Regions from separate parts of the Mesorhizobium sp. M0771 genome, predicted to be linked through region 4. Evidence: predicted binding sites of a transcription regulator. Region 4 holds the regulator's gene; each other region holds the start of a gene.
What was found. Region 4 encodes LexA, which represses DNA repair genes until DNA is damaged. Its sites were predicted from a motif close to TGTTCNNNNTGTGTTCNG; they were not measured.
Positions count from the first base shown of each region.

Region 1 (4,558 bases), on a different contig from region 4:
GGCAATCATATCCCTGGCGGCCTCGTCCGCTCCTGCGATCAGATCTGGAATGAGCGAGGCCTCGGGAAGGTTCCGCCAATATTTCTTCGGCATCTCCTTCTGCATCGCCTTCACCTTGAGCCGCGCCGGGTTGAAGATGTTTTCGAAATAGGTCAGCCACAACGCCTCGGTGTCGTCCTGATCGGGTGCATCGCCCTTGGCCGCACCCGGCCCGATCGCCAGCCTTTCGCCGTTCCAGTCGGCGGAGGCATAGGGCGTCAGGATGGTCCAGCGCATGCCGGTGAACCGCCGGACGAAGAAATCCGCGTTGCGCTCGACAATGAAATGCTCCGGCTCGAACCAGGCGACGTAGCGCTCGTTCTCGCCGTCGCCGATCTTCCGGAAGCGTACGAAGGCATGCATCTTATGGCTGTCGCGCCGCACCGCCTTTTCCATGGCTTCGAGCCGCCTGGTGTCGGGATCGGATGCGATCGCCAGCAGTTTCGGCTCGGTGCGCAGGCGCCAAAGCATCCAGTAGAGAAAGGCAAACCGGCCGGGGTCGGAGTGGCAGAAGGCGGTTTCGGCATGGGCGATGAACTCGCGCGGGACGGTAAGCTGCGCGCCCTCTGGCACCGCCGGCAAGGCATCTTGAGGATCATTGGCGTCGGACCCGACACCCCAACTAATATCCTCAGGTCGGACCTCATTCAGCGCCAGACGCCGTGCCGCATCGCGCCAACCGGCGAAATCGGTCTGGCTCGCTAGCCGGACAGTGTATCGGGCAAGGTCGAGCTGAGCCGGCTGCATGGTCAAAACAGCGACAGTTGTTCGCAGGACTTTACGATCGTGTCGCGCAGGCCTGTCTTGTTGGTGAGTCCGCCCGGCGACCAGCCTTCGGCGATGATGAAGGGCCTCAGCTTGGCGATCGAATGGCAGATCCGTCCGACATCTTCCAGCCGCATGCGTCGGTGGCGGCGGGTTTCAAGGATCTTCGCCACCACCTTGGTGCCCAGACCCGGAACCCGCAGCAGCGCTTCGCGGTCGGCGCGGTTGATGTCGACGGGAAACCTCGCCCGATTGCGCAAAGCCCAGGCGAGCTTGGGGTCAATGGCGAGATCGAGCATGCCGTCGCTGCTGCCGGCGAGGATTTCCGGCTGCGAAAAGCCGTAGAAGCGCATCAGCCAGTCGGCCTGATAGAGCCGGTGCTCGCGCATCAGCGGCGGTTTCTGCAGCGGCAGCGACGATGACGAATCCGGGATCGGGCTGAAGGCGGAGTAATAGACGCGCCGCAGATGGTAGCTGCCATAGAGCCGCGCACTGGTGTGCAAGATGCCGTCGTCGGATGTCTTGTCGGCGCCGACGATCATCTGCGTCGACTGACCTCCGGGCGCAAAGCGTTCGCGCTTCTTGGTCCTCAGCGTCGGCTCGGCTTTTTCCTCCATCTTCCGGCGCAGGTTCGCCATGGAAAGGCGGATCGTTTCCGGCTTCTTCTCCGGCGCCAGTTTCTTGACGCCCTCATCGGTCGGCAGTTCGACGTTGATAGACAGCCGGTCGGCGTAGAGCCCGGCCTGCTCGACCAGTTCGGCCGAGCTTTCCGGAATGGTCTTCAGATGAATATAGCCGGAGAATTTTTCGTCCAGCCGCAGCCGCCGCGCCACCTCCACCATCTCGGCCATGGTCTCGTCGGGCGAACGGATGACGCCGGAGGACAGGAAGAGGCCCTCGATGTAGTTGCGCCGGTAGAAATCCATGGTCAGCTTCACCACCTCGTCGATGCTAAAGCGGGCGCGGCGCACATTCGATGACGAGCGGTTGATGCAGTAGCTGCAATCGTAAATGCAGAAATTGGTGAGCAGGATTTTCAGGAGCGAAATGCAGCGGCCATCCGGCGCGTAGGAATGGCAGATGCCCATGCCTTCTGTGGAGCCGATACCGCCGGATTGGAGCGAATCCTTCTTCGCCCAGCCGGACGAGGCGCAGGAAGCATCGTATTTGGCGGCGTCAGACAGGATTGCCAGCTTTTCACGGACGGTAGGTGCGCTCATCCGTTCATGATATGTTCTTGAAGGCTGCAGCGCCACCTCATTTGATGCAGGCGGCGAAAAAGTAATCGCCGCCTGATCGTCGGGCTAGCAGGACGACTGCCCGAGTTCCAGGCGGTCTCTCAGACCTCATGGAGGTAGAGGTGGTAATCCAGCTCGCTGACGGTGCGGGCGACGCGCAGATACTCCGACTGCTTGATCGCCACGAAGGTGCGATGCAGATCCTCGCCAAGCGCCTCTTTCAGGAAGCTCGATGCCCGCGCCGCCTCGATCGCGGCGCGCCAGTCGACCGGCATGGTCGTGCGCGTGACAGCGGCTTCATAGCCATTCCCAGTGGTTTCGGGGCCGGGGTCGAGGCCTTCGTCCAAACCCTTGATGATGCCGGCCAGCACCGTTGCCGCGATCAGGTAGGGATTGGCGTCGACGCCCGAAGGCCGGTGCTCGATGCGCCGGTTCTTGGCGTCGCCCGCCGGCACGCGCAGCGCCACCGAACGGTTGTTGACGCCCCAGGTCGGCGCCACTGGCGCATAGGACTGCGAGACGAAGCGCCGCCAGGAATTGGCGTGCGGCGCAAACACCAGCATCGATTCGGCCATGGTCTGGATCAGCCCGCCGAGCCCCTGCAGCAGCGGCAGCGACCAGCTTTCGCCGCCGGCTTCGGCAAAAACGTTGCGGCCGTTCTTGTCCTGCAGCGAAACATGGAAATGCATGCCGGAGCCGGCATATTTTTCGATCGGCTTGGCCATGAAGCAGGCGGTAACACCATGGCGGCGCGCCTGCGCCCGCACCAGCCGCTTCAACATGACGAGGTCGTCGGCCGCCCGCATGACATCCTTGCGGTAGTTCAGCGTCAGCTCGTACTGGCCGGGCGCGTATTCGGAAATCACCGTTTCGGCCGGAATGCCTTGCGCCTTAGCCGCGGCATAGATGTCGGAAAACAGCGGCTCCATGCCGTGCAGATGGTCGACGGAATAGACTTCCGTCTTGGCCGAGCGGCGGCCGTCGAGCACGGCATCCGCCGGTTTCACCTTGCCATCGGCATCGCGCTCATTGGCCAGCAGGAAAAATTCGAGTTCGAAGGCGCCGGCGGGATAGAGGCCCTTGGCCGCCAAGATGTCGACCTGCCTGGCCAGCGCCAAGCGCGGGTCCGACGACATTGGCTGTCCCTCGAGATGGTACATCGCCATCAGCAACTGGCCGCGCGGCGGGTTCGTGCCGTAAAGCGGCACCAGCGTGCCGGGAATGGGCCATGCCCTGAGATCGCCGTCTCCAGTCGTCCAGATCAGCCCGGTTTCGTGCACATCCTCGCCGGTGATGTCGAGGCCGAGGATCGAGATCGGCATGTGGCGGCCGCCCTCGAAGATGCTTTTCAGCTCATGCCGGCGCACGATCTTGCCGCGGCCGACGCCGTTGGCGTCGGTCAAGACGATATCGAAGGCTTCGATTTCGGGATGGGCGTCGAGAAAGGCTTGCGCCTCGGCGGGCGTCGAGCCCGAAGGTGAAGTCATGATTAGTGTACTCGAGTTTGGCTTGGCAGCTTGTCTCATGCCGTCAGCCTTGCCGCAACCGTGGCGAAGGCGGTGATCAGCCGGTTGACCTGGGCGCCGGTGGTGGCCGGTGAGATCAGCATCATGTTGTGAAAGGGCGCGATCAGCACGCCCTGGTTGACCAGCGCGACATGGATAGCCGCCTCAAGCTCCGGCGCATGGGCAGTCTCGGCTTCGGCGCCGTTCCTGAGCGGGCCAGGGGCGCAGATGAACTCGACGCGGGCGCCGACGCGGGCGACATGCCAGGGCAGATTGTAGCGATCGATGACGCCGGTCAGCCCGGCATCGAGCCGCAGGGCGAGGCGATCCATCCGGGCATAATTCTCCTGCGTCATCACCTCTTCGAGCGTTGCGCGCATGGCTGCGAACTGCAGCGGGTTCGCCGACAGCGTCGTGCCCATGCCGGAATAGCCCGGCTCCTTGGTTCGATTGTAGTCGGCATAGCGCGAGGCGACCTCGTCGCTCATGCCCCACACGCTTGCCGGCACGCCGCCGGCGATCGGCTTGCCCAGCACGAACAGGTCGGGCTGCAGCCCGAATTTCCTGGTGTAGCCGCCGGGTCCAGTCGAAATCGTGTGCGTCTCGTCTATCAGAAGCAGCGTTCCGGCCGCGCGCGTCAGTTTGCGCAAGGCGTCGTGAAAACCCGGATCGGGCAGCACCATGCAGGAATTGGTCAGCACCGGCTCAGCAATGACGCAGGCGACATCCTTGTCCTTGAGCGCTGCTTGCAGCGCGGCGACATCGTTGAATTCAATGACCTTCGCCGTCTTGGTCAGGTCGCGAAACTCACCCGCCAGCCCCGGCCGATTCACGGGCTTGCCGTCGACCATCCGGACCATCGTCTCGTCGACCGAGCCGTGATAGCAGCCGTTGAAGACCAGTATCTTTTCGCGGCCGGTGACGGCGCGGGCGACGCGCAGCGCGAAGCGGTTGGCGTCGGTGGCGGTGGTGGCGATCTGCCAGAACGGCAGACCGAAACGCTGTGTGAGC
Region 1 is NZ_JAMYPC010000004.1:359,942-364,499, reverse strand. It holds gene NKI05_RS09100 (UdgX family uracil-DNA binding protein) at 1-786, opposite strand, end outside; gene NKI05_RS09095 (putative DNA modification/repair radical SAM protein) at 789-2,024, opposite strand; gene NKI05_RS09090 (glutamine synthetase family protein) at 2,144-3,529, opposite strand; gene NKI05_RS09085 (aspartate aminotransferase family protein) at 3,565-4,558, opposite strand, start outside.
Region 1: the regulator LexA is predicted to act here: its motif matches at 2,026-2,043, upstream of NKI05_RS09095 (putative DNA modification/repair radical SAM protein).

Region 2 (4,558 bases), on a different contig from region 4:
ACAAGCGAACCTTACCGCCCGCGCCGCTCGGTGCTTTACGTCCCCGCCTCCAACGACAAGGCGCTGGCCAGGATCGCGACGCTGGCCTGCGATGCCGTGATCATCGACCTCGAAGACGCCGTCGCGCCCTCAGACAAGATCGCCGCGCGGGACAAACTGGCCGGCATTTTCGCCAGCCGACCGAAACGCCGCTGCGAGATGATCGTGCGCGTCAACGCGCTGTCCAGCGAATGGGGCAACGACGATTTGCTGGCCGCGGCGAAATTCGAGCCCGACGGCATCCTGTTGTCCAAGGTCGCCACGCCGCGTGACATCCTCGAAGTCGGCGACGTGCTCGACGATAATTTTGCCCCCGACAGCGTCAAGCTCTGGGCGATGATCGAGACGCCCAAAGCCATGCTCAATATCGGCGCCATTGCCGAACTCGGCCGCGATCGCGCTTCGCGGCTAAATTGTTTCGTTGCCGGAACGAACGATCTGGTCAAGGAAACCGGCATTCTGGCGACGCCTGATCGGCGCTACCTCGTGCCTTGGCTGATGCAGATGGTGCTGGCGGCGCGAGCCGGCGGCATCGACATGCTCGACGGCGTCTCCAACGATTTTCGCGACCTCGACGCGTTTGCGCGCGAATGCACGGAAGCCGCCGCCATGGGCTTCGACGGCAAGACGCTGATCCACCCCGCCCAGATCGAAATCGCCAACCGCGCCTTTGCGCCCGCGCCCGAAGCCTTGGCCGAGGCGCACGCGGTGAAAGAGGCTTTCGCCTTGCCCGAAAATGCCGGCAAGGGCGTGATTGCGCTGGATGGCAGGATGGTCGAACGGCTGCACCTGGTGCAAGCCGAGAAACTGCTGGCGAAGGCCGCCGCCATCGGCGCATGATCCGCCCCGAAAAGACGAACTCACGACAGGACCTGACCCATGAGACTTTACCGCTTTTTGTCCGCCCCCGACGATTCAACCTTCTGCCACAAGGTGACCGCGGCGCTGAACAAGGGCTGGCACCTGTACGGCTCGCCGACCTACGCCTACGACAAGAAGACCAAATCGATGCGCTGCGGCCAGGCGGTGGTGAAGGATATCGACGGCCAGGAATACGGGCCGGATACGAAGCTGAGTGATTGGTAGGGAAGGCGTCAACCTCCGCGTCTTCGTCATCCTAGGGCGAAGCAAGGAGCGAAGCGACGCGACGCAGACCCTAGGATCCATGCCGTGCCGTTTGCCCTAGAGTGCAGCGGATCAGATGACGCTTGTGCCGGCGCTCGTTACTGCGGATCTGTGCTGTTCGCAGAACCGCTTGCTTTCCTGCACCGCGGCACCTGCACCGCCGTCACGGCATGGATCCCAGGGTCTTCGCGACGGAGCTTCGCTCCTGCTTCGCCCTGGGATGACAAAGGCGGGGGCTATTCCGCCGCCTCTTCGAGCTTTTCCATATCATCGTCCGACAGGCCGAAATGGTGACCGATCTCGTGGATCAGCACATGGGTGACGATGTCGCCCAGCGTCTCTTCGTTCTCGGCCCAGTAGTCGAGGATGGCGCGGCGGTAGAGGGTGATGCGGTTCGGGCCCTCGCCGGTCTGCGGGTTCCAGCGCTCGGCGATGCCGCGGCCCTCGAACAGGCCAAGCAGGTCGAACGGCGTCTCCAGCGACAGATCGTCCATGATCTCGTCGGTCGGGAATTCGGCGATCATGATGACGATCTCGCCGGTCAGCTTGCGGAAATCGTCGGGCAGATGCGCGTAAGCCTCCAGCGCCAGAAACTCCATCTCCTCGATCGAGGGCGAGAGTTCGTCGTGCCAGGTGCGGGTCTTGTAGATGCGGGCCATGCTTTGTCCTTTGATCCCGGCATATAGGCTTTCCCTCCGGACTCGGCAAATGGACGGGTCCCTGGCCAATGACTGTTTCTTTGCACCGAATGACTGCGACCAAAGCCTAAGGTTGGCTCGCTACCTTTGATCAAGGAATAAATTCCTTCTGACTCCGCTTGACTCTTTCGGCACCCTCTGGAATCTATAGGAACATAACAGGAACAATTATGAGAGAAATTGACCGTCATGGCGACATCAGCCGTGGCGCGGGAGACTGTTTTTGCCCTGCGCCGCCAGATCGCGAAGATCGAGGGAACGCTGCCCGAGCGCCTGGCCGTGCCGGCCGGCGAGCGACCTCGTGCGTGCCCTGACAGCGCTATCGGCGGTGCGCCCGAACCTAATGCCGATGTCACCATCATCCGCCGCGGGCTTGCCGTGGCTTCGCCGGATGCTTTCCTGGCCACCGGCGTCGAGCGCCTCGATGCGGCGCTGAGCGGCGGCCTGCCGAAAGCCGCCTTGAACGAAATCCATGGCCTTGAGACCCGCAATGCCGGGGCCGTCGCCGGCTTTGTGCTGTCGCTGGTCAGCCTGATCCTCAGGGGCCAGCCCTTGCCCGTGCTGTGGATCGGCACATCGGAGATTTTTCGCGAGGCCGGCTTTCCCTATGCCAGGGGATTGCAGGGCATGTTCGGTATCGCCCCGGAGCAATTGCTGTTTTCCGAGGCGCCGAAACTCACCGATGCGCTGTGGGTAGCCGAGGAGGCCGCGAAGATGACGGCGCTCGCCGCAATCATCCTCGAAATCCGTGGCAGCCCGCAGCGGCTCGACCTCACCGCGACGCGCCGGCTGCACGCGCGCGCCCAAAACGCCGGCCGGCCGGTGTTCCTGCTGCGCCAGGCCGGCGAAGCCGAGCCGACCGCCGCCCCGGTGCGCCTCATCGTGTCGGCTGCACCAGCGGCGAGCCGCCGGACGATCGCCGGGTCGCTCGCCGGCTCGATCGGCCGGCCTGCCTTCACCGTCAGCATCGGCAAGAGCCGCACCGCTCTGCCTGGACAATTCACACTGGAGTGGAACCCCGATGAACACGCATTCGAAGAAAGAAAGCCCCGCGAAAAACGGGCAGAGAATTCTGTCGCTGTGGTTCCCGCATCTGGCGGCAGAACGGATCCTGCGCCAGCGCCTGGGACGGTCGTGGCGTTCCCGGCCTTCGGATCATCTGCCGCCATCTCACCCACCGCTCGTGATCAGCCATCGCGACCGCAACGCCCAGCGCATATCGGCCCTCGACGAGCGGGCTGAGGCGCTGCATCTGAAGCCTGGCATGGGCATTGCCGATGCGCGCGCCATGCATCCCTCGATCGACATCGTCGAGGCCGATCCGGACGCCGATCGCCGGCTGCTCGAAGGCCTCGCCGACTGGTGCGATCGCTATACGCCGCTGGTGGCGCTCGACGGTACTGATGGCCTTTATCTCGACGTCACCGGCTGCACGCATCTGTTCGGCGGCGAGCGCGCCATGCTGGACGACATCCTTGCGCGGTTTTTCCAGCAGGGTTTCGATGTCCGCGCAGGGTTGGCCGCGACGCCGGGTGCAGCCTGGGCGGCGGCGCGCTTCTGCGGCAACCGCATCGTTGTCTCCGGCGAGGAGGAAGCGCTGCTCGCCCCCTTGCCGCTGGCGGCACTGCGCATCGAGGCCGATATCCGCGCCAGCTTGGAAAGCGTCGGCCTGCGGACCGCCGGCGCGGTCATGGCAGCGCCGCGCGCGCCGCTCGCCCGTCGCTTCGGCGCGACCTTGCTGTTGCGGCTCGACCAGGCGCTCGGCCGCCTCGACGAGGCGGTATCGCCGCGCCTGCCCGTGGCCCCGCTTTCGGTCGAACGCCACCTGGCCGAGCCGGTCGTGCTGACCGCCGAGATCGAACGGCTGGTGCTCTTGCTGGCGGTGACGCTGAAGGCCGATCTCGAACGCCGCGGCGAGGGCGCAAGGATGCTGGCGCTGCTTTTGTTTCGCGTCGACGGCGCCGTCAGCCGCATCGCTGTCGGTACCTCGCGACCGTTGCGCGAACCCAAGCTTATCCAGCGCCTGTTCCATGAGCGGCTGGCCGCGCTCGAACAGGACATCGATGCCGGCTACGGCTTCGACCTGGTGCGGCTTTCGGTGCTGGCGGCCGCCGGCTTCGACATGCAGCAGGCCGATTTGACCGGCGAGACCGAGGATGACGGCGCCGACATGGCACTCTTTGCCGACCGCATCCGCGCCAGGCTCGGCGACAGTGCGGTGCTGAAACCGGTCGCCCTCGAGAGCCATCTGCCGGAGCGCGCCATCGCCACCATCCCGTTCTCGGAAGCGCCACAACGCAAAACACCGCTCAGGAAGCCGGGCTCGAAAGACGCGCCGCGCGCAACCATCTTCCCGCCGGAACGGCCGATCCGGCTGTTCCGTTCGCCCGAGCCGATCGAGGTGCCGGCCACCGAAATGCCTGAGGGTCCGCCGATGAATTTCCGCTGGCGCCGCGCGCTCTACCGGGTCGCGCGCGCCGAGGGGCCGGAACGCATCGCGCCGGAATGGTGGCGTGAAACGTCAAGCGATCCGCTCACATCGACGCGTGACTATTTCCGGATCGAGGATGCCGACGGCCGCCGCTACTGGCTCTACCGGCAAGGCCTCTATGGCAACCCGCAGGTGCCGCCGCGCTGGTTCATGCATGGGGTCTTCGCATGAACGCGCTGACCGTCATCCCCTATGCGGAATTCGG
Region 2 is NZ_JAMYPC010000018.1:201-4,758, forward strand. It holds gene NKI05_RS23890 (HpcH/HpaI aldolase/citrate lyase family protein) at 1-879, shown strand, start outside; gene NKI05_RS23895 (DUF1737 domain-containing protein) at 919-1,125, shown strand; gene NKI05_RS23900 (metallopeptidase family protein) at 1,401-1,823, opposite strand; gene NKI05_RS23905 (ImuA family protein) at 2,052-3,104, shown strand; gene NKI05_RS23910 (DUF6504 family protein) at 3,046-4,524, shown strand; gene NKI05_RS23915 (error-prone DNA polymerase) at 4,521-4,558, shown strand, end outside.
Region 2: the regulator LexA is predicted to act here: its motif matches at 2,012-2,029, upstream of NKI05_RS23905 (ImuA family protein).

Region 3 (4,558 bases), on a different contig from region 4:
CCTGCTGCGAGGACGAGATGTTGACCGAATTGATCACTTCTTCATTGCCGGAGAAGCGGCTGGCGATCTTGCTTGCCTTCTCGGCGGCGACCGCGTCATCGGCCTCGCCCGACAGCACGACGCGGCCATTGGCCGAGCCGACCTTGATCTTGGCGTCCGGCACGCTGGCGCGAATGGTGCTGGCCAGCTGGTCGGTGTCCAGCGTCACCTCGATGTCGACGGTGCCGACCAACTGCTTGTTCTCGTCGAACAGCGCGATGCCGGTGGTGCCGAGATTGTTGCCCAGCACATAGAAGGATTTGTCGGTCAGCGGATTGACGTTGGCGATCTCCGGATCGCCGATGACGATCTGGTAGAAGGCGGCATTGGTCATGACCGTCTTCGGCTTGCCCTTGGCTACCTTGATCGACGCATTCGTTGTGGACGAGACATGGACGATATCGTTGTCGGCCTTGGCTGGCGCACTGAGGCCGAGCATTGCGGCCGCGGCCAGGCAAGCCCCCACCGCAAGCGCCCGCATTGGGCGCAGCCCTTTCGTAGTTCGAAATGCATGAAGTCCCGACATCTGTCCCGTCCCTCGCCCGGTCCCCACCGGCAGTTATTGCTGGTCCCGCGCAGGAACCTGGTATTCTTCGACCTGCGTGCCGCGCGTCACGATGATCGTCTTGAATTTCGGCTTCTCAGGCTCCTTGGTCGCGGCAGTGAACAGCGCGCCGGCAGCGGCCTGGACGCCGGAGGCGACCGATCCGCCGAAGGACGAGATGGTGGTGACGCCGTCCTTGGCGGCCCCTCCGTCTGCGGCCGAGCGGAGCGACAGCGACAAGGTGCCGACGGTGCGGGCAAGCGCCACTTTCTGCGCGCCTTCGGTCGTCACCTCGATGGTGACGGAATTGGCGATCTGCGGTGCGGTCTGGCGCTCGTCGGCGCCCTGCCCCACGGTCAGCACCTTGGCGTCGGAGACGACAATCTCGGAGGTAACGGTCGATCCGGCAGCGCCCTGTGCGTTCTTGGCCACTTCCTGGATTTCGCCCGCATCGCGTGTCAGCACCACGTCGACCCGGTCGCCCGGCATGACGAAGCCGCCGACACCGGCGATCTCGTCGGTGCGGATTGTCACCGCCCGCATGCCGGGCGTCATCATGTTTGATAGCGTCGCGCGGCCGTTCGGCCCCGACAATTTGCTGATCAGCACCGGCTCGTTGACCTCGATCGGCGACAATACCACGCGGCTGCCTTCGGCGAGCAATGCATTGACTGTGGTGAACGCGCCCTGCGGCACCGAATCCTCGGACCATGGGATTTCGCTGAGCTGCGCCCGGTCAAGCTCCATGCCGTAACGCAGCGGCGCGTTGGCCACCACTATGGTCTTGAAGACGACCTTGGGGACGGCGGGCGCCGGGATCGACGCCGTTTTCTCTTCGGCATCGGCCTTGGCCTGGCTTTTCACCCAGAAATCCGCGGCAAAGATTGAAATCGCGCCGAAGACGGCAGCGATGCCAATCATCGTTATGGCCTTGCCCCTCACAACCAACCCCTGACATTCGTGGTCTTTTGTTTTGTTGAGGCGACGCTAGGCCGCTTTGTTAAAGATTCAGGAATCGCGGCCGCTCTCGCTGGACCTATTTCCGCCGGCTTGGTTATCGAAAGGTTTTAGGATAAGAAGGGTTTAATCCCCGAACGTAACAGGAACTTCCGTCGCTTGGCGCCGAAAAGCGTGGCAGTATCGACGGGTGATTCGCGGCACCGGATTCTATGGCAGGCATGGACGACAACAACGATCTTTTCGGCAATCTGGAAAAGCAGCCCCAATCGGCTCGGACACCGGCGCGGCCGGCCGACCCGCTGCTGCAGGCCACGAAACGTTCCGTTGCGACCAAGGACGGCAGCGAGGGCTATAGTGCCGCCGACATCGAGGTGCTGGAGGGGCTGGAGCCGGTGCGGCGCCGTCCCGGCATGTATATTGGCGGCACCGACGACAAGGCGATGCACCATCTGTTTGCCGAGGTCATCGATAATTCGATGGACGAGGCGGTCGCCGGCCATGCCACCTTCATCGATGTCGAGCTGTCGGCCGACGGGTTTCTGACCGTCACCGACAATGGCCGCGGCATTCCGGTCGATCCGCATCCGAAATTCAAGAAACCGGCGCTCGAAGTCATCATGACGACGCTGCATTCGGGCGGCAAGTTCGATAGCAAGGTCTATGAGACCTCCGGCGGTCTGCACGGTGTCGGCGTCTCGGTCGTCAATGCGCTGTCGGACCATCTCGAAGTCGAGGTCGCGCGCGGTCGCCAGCTTTACCGCCAAAGGTTCTCGCGCGGCGTTCCGGTGAGCGGGCTGGAGCAGCTCGGCGAAGTGCACAACCGGCGCGGCACCAAAATCCGCTTCCATCCCGACGAGCAGATTTTCGGCAAGGGCGCCGCCTTCGAGCCGGCGCGGCTCTATCGCATGACCCGCTCGAAAGCCTATCTGTTCGGCGGCGTCGAGATCCGCTGGAGCTGCGACCCATCGCTGATCAAGGAAAAGGACCAGACGCCGGCCAAGGCGGAGTTCCATTTCCCCGGCGGCTTGAAGGACTATCTCAAGGCATCGCTCGGCGATGATTTCCAGGTGACCCGCGAAATCTTCGCCGGCAAGAGCGAGAAGCAGGGCGGCCACGGTTCGCTGGAATGGGCGGTGACCTGGTTCGGCGGTGACGGCTTCGTCAACTCCTACTGCAACACCATCCCGACCGGCGAAGGCGGCACGCATGAGGCCGGCTTTCGCAATGTGCTGACGCGCGGGCTTCGGGCCTATGCCGACCTGGTCGGCAACAAGCGCGCCTCGATCGTCACCTCCGAAGACGTGATGATCTCGGCGGCAGGCATGCTGTCGGTGTTTATTCGCGAGCCGGAATTCGTCGGCCAGACCAAGGACAGGCTGGCAACGATCGAAGCCATTCGCATTGTCGAGACCGCCATCCGCGATCCCTTCGACCACTGGCTGGCCGACAATCCGCAGGAAGCCTCCAAGCTGCTGGAATGGGTGATTGCGCGCGCCGACGAGCGGGTGCGCCGGCGCCAGGAAAAGGAAGTGTCGCGCAAGAGCGCGGTGCGCAAGCTGCGCCTTCCCGGCAAGCTCGCCGACTGCACGCAGAATGCCGCCGCGGGCGCCGAACTGTTCATCGTCGAAGGCGACTCGGCCGGCGGCTCGGCCAAGCAGGCGCGCGACCGCGCCAGCCAGGCGGTGCTGCCGCTGCGCGGAAAAATCCTCAACGTCGCCAGCGCCGGCAACGACAAGCTAGCCGCCAACCAGCAGATTTCGGACCTGATTCAGGCGCTCGGCTGCGGCACGCGCTCGAAATACCGCGACGAGGATTTGCGCTACGACCGCGTGATCATCATGACCGACGCCGACGTCGACGGCGCTCACATAGCCTCGCTGCTGATCACCTTCTTCTACCAGGAAATGCCGAATCTGGTGAATGGCGGCCATCTCTATCTGGCGGTGCCGCCGCTCTATTCGATCCGGCAAGGCGGCAAGGTTGCCTATGCCAGGGACGATGCGCACAAGGACGAGCTGTTGCGCACCGAATTCACCGGCCGCGCCAAGGTCGAGATCGGCCGCTTCAAGGGCCTGGGCGAGATGATGGCCGCGCAGCTCAAGGAAACCACCATGGACCCGAGGAAGCGCACGCTGCTCAGGGTCGATGTCATCGACGCCGTGGCCGCGACCAAGGATGCTGTCGACGCGCTGATGGGCACCAAGCCGGAAGCCCGCTTCCGCTTCATCCAGGAACGCGCCGAATTCGCCGCGACGGAAGTGCTGGATATCTGAGCGCTGGCCAACTCTTCGTTTTGACGCAGTTCCGGGCGGAAAACCGTTTCACACTTTTCCTGGAACTGCTCTAGCCTGCGCTTCCGATACGGAGACCAGCTTATGATCTGGGCGCGGCTGAAGAGCTACTTCGAAACCAGTTTGGCGGGCCTGACGCAGCCGACGCGCTCGGATTGGATTTTCGCCCTGCGCACGGTTTCGGCCGGTCTGATCGCGCTTCTCGCTGCTTACGCGCTAAAACTCGACCACCCGCAATGGGCGATGATGACGGTCTTCATCGTCGCCCAGCCGGTCGCCGGCATGGTGCTGGCGAAAGGTTTTTACCGGCTGCTCGGCACGCTGGCCGGTGGACTTGCGGCGATCGGCATCACCTCGGTTTTCGGCACCAATCCCTGGCTGCTGGTCACGGCGCTGTCCGTCTGGATTGGGCTGTGCACGCTGGTTTCGTCGCTGCTGCGCAATCCGGAAGCCTATGGCGCCGCACTTGCCGGCTATACCGCGATGATCATTGGGCTGCCGGCTTTCGGCCAGCCGCATGTGATCGTCGATCTCGCTGTCGCGCGCTGCGCCGAGATCGTGCTCGGCATCGTCTGCGCCGGCCTGACCAGCCGGCTGATCCTGCCCAAGCTGGCCGCTGACGCCATCATCTCCAGGCTGAAGCGCAGCATCCTCGACCTTGCAACCTATGCGGGCGGCGCTTTTTCCGGCGGCGACCCGGCGAGACTGGCCGGCCTGCACGGCA
Region 3 is NZ_JAMYPC010000029.1:17,875-22,432, forward strand. It holds gene NKI05_RS29135 (type II and III secretion system protein family protein) at 1-520, opposite strand, end outside; gene cpaB (Flp pilus assembly protein CpaB) at 599-1,504, opposite strand; gene parE (DNA topoisomerase IV subunit B) at 1,762-3,816, shown strand; gene NKI05_RS29150 (FUSC family protein) at 3,919-4,558, shown strand, end outside.
Region 3: the regulator LexA is predicted to act here: its motif matches at 1,674-1,691, upstream of parE (DNA topoisomerase IV subunit B).

Region 4 (4,558 bases):
TGACCGGCCGCGTCGTCAGTCTCGAACAGATGGAAAGCGGCCGCATCAGGCTGACGCTCGACGTGGTTTCGACCGCTTACCCCGAGCTGCGCTACGCCCCGGAGCGGGTCAGGCTCTCGGCGCGGACCGTTCCCGCCGATATGACCGCCGGCTCCCTGATCACCGGCTATGCCAGGCTGTTGCCGCCGACCGGTCCGGTGCGGCCGGAGAGCTACGATTTCTCCTTCGACAGCTATTTCACCGGTATCGGCGGCAGCGGCTTCTTTCTCGGCAATCCGAAAACCATTGCTACGCAGGGACCGCCGCCGCTGACCGCACGGCTCTCCTCGGCAATCGAGAACGCGCGCGAAAACATTGCCGACCATATCAGGGGCAAGATCGGCGGCGCCGAAGGCGAGATTGCCGCGGCGCTGATTGTCGGCGTGCGCGCCGGCATCCCGGACGAGGTCAACGACGAGGTCAACGAAGCGATGCGGCGCACCGGCATCTACCACATCATCTCCATCTCCGGCCTGCACATGGCGCTGGTTGCCGGCACCATCATGGCGTTGCTGCGTGGCGCCTTTGCGCTGTTTCCCGTTTTCTCTTCGCGCCGGCCGGTGAAGAAATATGCGGCCGCGGCAGCGCTTGTCTCGATCGCCGCCTATCTCGTTATTTCAGGCGTCGTGGTTGCCGCCGAGCGCAGCTTCATCATGCTGGCGGTCATGCTTGTCGCCGTGCTGTTTGATCGCGCCGCACTCACCATGCGCAATCTGGCGATCTCCGCCATTGCCGTCATCCTGGTGTCGCCGCACGAGGTGGTCGGTCCCAGCTTCCAGATGTCGTTTGCCGCCACCGCCGCCCTTGTCGGCGCCTATGCCGGCTGGGCCGATTACCGCGCCGACAAGGTGAGAACGCCGCCGGCAAAGCGCTCCTTCGTCGGCTTCCTGTCGCGAAAATTCGCGCTGGCCATGGGCGGCCTCGCAATGACCTCGATCATCGCCGGCAGTGCAACCTTGCTGTTCGCCATCTGGCATTTTCAGCGTGTGTCGCCGCTCAGCCTGATCGCCAATCTGGCCGTGATGCCGATTGTTTCGTTGATCGTCATGCCCTTTGCCGTGCTCAGCGCACTGGCGATGCCGTTCGGCGCCGACGGGCCGTTCCTCTATGTGATGGGCAAAGGTCTGATGGCGATGATCGCTATATCGGCCTGGATTTCCGAGCGCTCGCCGGTCGACGCCGTCGGGCTGATCTCCATCCGCTCGGTGCTGTTGGTGGCGGTCGCCCTCGTCATCGCCACCATGGCCACCACCTGGCTCAGGTTGGCGGCCGTGCCTTTCGCGCTGGCCGGCCTGTTGACGGTGCCGCAGGTGCTTACGCCAGACGTGCTCATATCCGAGGATGCGCATCTGGTGGCCATGCCGATCGGTGGCGGCGAACTCGCCCTCAACCGCGAACGCTCCAACGAATTCACCACGGACAATTGGAAACGGGCGCTGCGGGCCGAAACCATTATCCCACCTGAGATTTTCGAGGCAACAGATACGCGGTTCGATCTCGATCCGCTCGATCTGCCGCCCGGCTCGCCCTTCTATTGCACCGGCGATCTCTGTATCGCCCGGCACCCTTCCGGAGCCATTGTAGCGCTTGCGAAAGACCGCAAGACGGCGCGGCCGGCCTGTGCCTTCGCGAGCCTGATCGTCATCGATGACGCCACCGCCTACAATCCGTGCCGCGACCCGCTGGTGCTGGTCGTGACGAAGAAACAGCTGGCCCGCGACGGCAGCGCCGCCGTCTTCTTCGATCCGCAATCGGCAGCTGCAGCGCCAACCATCCGCTTCGCCGTCGACAAGCCGTATCGCCCCTGGCACGAGCAACGCCGCTTCTCCCGCGAAGCGCGCGGCCTGCCGCCTTACAACCAGCGTGAAAAGTACAAACCCAAGCCGGCTCAGTAGCGCCGGATCAATCCGACAAGCTTGCCCTGCACCTTCACCCTGTCCGGTCCAAAAATGCGGGTCTCGTAGGCCGGGTTGGCGGCTTCCAGGGCGATCGAGGCGCCCTTGCGGCGGAAGCGTTTCAGGGTCGCTTCCTCATCGTCGACCAACGCCACCACGATCTCGCCGGGGCTGGCTGTGTCGGCATTGCGGATGATGACCGTGTCGCCATCGAAAATGCCGGCCTCGATCATCGAATCGCCCTTGACCTCGAGCGCGTAGTGTTCGCCGCCCATGATCATATCGGGCGGCACCGAGATCGAATGGGTCTGATGCTGGATGGCGTCGATCGGCACGCCGGCGGCGATGCGTCCCATAACCGGGATTGAAATCGCGGAAACGGCATCGTCATTGCCGGCCGACATCGAACGCGACGGCGAGCCCGGCTTGATCTGGCGGCCGAGACCGCCTTGGCCCAACGCGCCTTGTCCTTGGCCGCCTTGCCCTTGGCCGGTTTGACCAAGACTGCCCTGAATGATGCTCGGCGAAAACTTCCTCGCCGCATTGAGGCCTGGTGCGATCGAGTCGGGCAGCCGCAGCACTTCCAGCGCGCGCGCCCGGTTCGGCAGCCGGCGAATGAAACCGCGCTCCTCAAGCGCCGTGATCAGGCGGTGGATGCCGGACTTGGAGGCGAGGTCGAGCGCTTCCTTCATCTCGTCGAAGGACGGCGGGATTCCGCTCTCCTTCAGGCGTTCATGGATGAACATCAGAAGCTCATGTTGTTTGCGCGTCAGCATCGCGGCCCCCAAGGGTTCTGAAACCAGAATCAGAAAAAACAAACCCAGAACAAACACTATCTGTTCCAGTTGTGTTCCGCAACCTTTTAAAGTTTAATGAATGTGTTGACGTTTTGTTCAGCGTAACGTTCGGCGCTGCGAGCGCCGCCTGCGCCCAGTTGCCAGCAACGGGGTGAAACGAAGACAAAGTGCCCTGCGTCGTCGGCTACGATCGCCGCTTCCTTTTCGGACGGGGCTGCGCAGCATCCGCGCGGGGTTCTCTCTGGGCATAGACCCGCAGCGTGTAGCCGATGTGAGCGGTCATCAGAGTTTTCGCACGTTCGACGTCGCGATCGAGGGCCGCTTCCATCAGGGCGGTATGGTGTTCGATCGCCACGGCGTCGCGCAGGGCCGCCACGGCCTTCCGGTGTCCGTCCGTGCGGCCGGCGGCGGCGCGCAGCGTCGGGGCCAGACCCAGAAAGCGGTGATGGCGATGCAATTGGTCGGAAATCGTTGCATTGAAGCGCAGCAGCCAGCTGGATGTCGCGGCACTGAGCAGCGCCGCATGGAAGGCATCGTGTTTTTCGTACCACGCGTCGACCGCATCATCCGATGGATCGTCGAGAACAGACCCGCACCGTGAGAGACGATAGTGGGCGGCAACGACCGCGTCTTCCCACTCACGGTCGCCCTTCTCGATCGATTCCACCAGCAGGGGCAGTTCGACCACCAGCCGCGCACGCGCCAAATCCTCGAGCTCCGCCCGAGAGACGGGAGCGACCGCAAACCCGCGGTTGCTGATGGCGGTCACAAGCCGTTCCGCCTCCAGCCGCGACAGCGCCTCGCGCAACGGCGTCCAGCCGATGCCGTAGGTGTTGCGCAGCGTGCTCAGCTTCAACGGCGCGGCAGGCGCCAGCCGGGTCGCAAGAATATCGCGCCTGAGCAGGCGATAGGCCACTTCCGTCTTCGAGGTCTGCTCGTCATCCAGCATCGTGATCCATCAGACATAAACGCTCGGGCGGATCATTATATATCAAAGCCTTTCAGTGGGTGAATTATATATAATGTTTGACAGTTCAAGGGCGACCACTCAAGATCGCCGGCATGTTTGGGCGGCAGGCTCCGCCGCGCGCGTTTGTCCATGGAGGGGCGCCGGATCATGAGCACGACACCCGATCTCGCTACAATCGAAGCAATGGATGCCGCCGATCCGCTGCGCTCCATGCGTGAACGCTTTGTCTTGCCGCAAGGCGTGATTTATCTCGACGGCAATTCCCTGGGCGCCGCGTCAGCGGTCGTCTTCAGCGAACTGCAGCAGGCCGCCACGCAGGAATGGGCGCACGACCTCATTCGCGCCTGGAACACCGCCGGCTGGTTCAACATGCCGGTGGAACTCGGAGATCAGCTCGGGCGACTGATCGGCGCGGCTGATGGGCAGACGGTGGTCTGCGACACAACCTCGATCAACATCTACAAGCTGCTGCACGCAGCGCTCGGCATGCGGCCGGATCGGTCGGTCATCGTTGCCGAGGGCGACAGTTTCCCGACCGACCTCTACATGGCCGAAGGCGTCGCCTCGACCCGGCCGGGAACGCGGCTGCGGCTGGAGGGCGTCGACGCGGCCGCAATCGAGGAGCTGATCGACGACAGCGTTGCCGTCATCCTGGTCAACCACGTCAACTACAAATCCGGCCAGTTGCGCGACATGGCGGCGCTGACGCGCAAGGCACATGACGCCGGCGCGCTGATCATCTGGGATCTCTGCCACACGGCCGGCGCCTTGCCGGTCGAACTTGACCGTGCCAATGCCGATTTCGCCGTCGGCTGCACCTACAAATACCTCAATGGCGGCCCGGGCTCGCCGGCCTT
Region 4 is NZ_JAMYPC010000006.1:271,460-276,017, forward strand. It holds gene NKI05_RS12465 (ComEC/Rec2 family competence protein) at 1-1,934, shown strand, start outside; gene lexA (transcriptional repressor LexA) at 1,928-2,710, opposite strand; gene NKI05_RS12475 (GntR family transcriptional regulator) at 2,916-3,680, opposite strand; gene kynU (kynureninase) at 3,849-4,558, shown strand, end outside.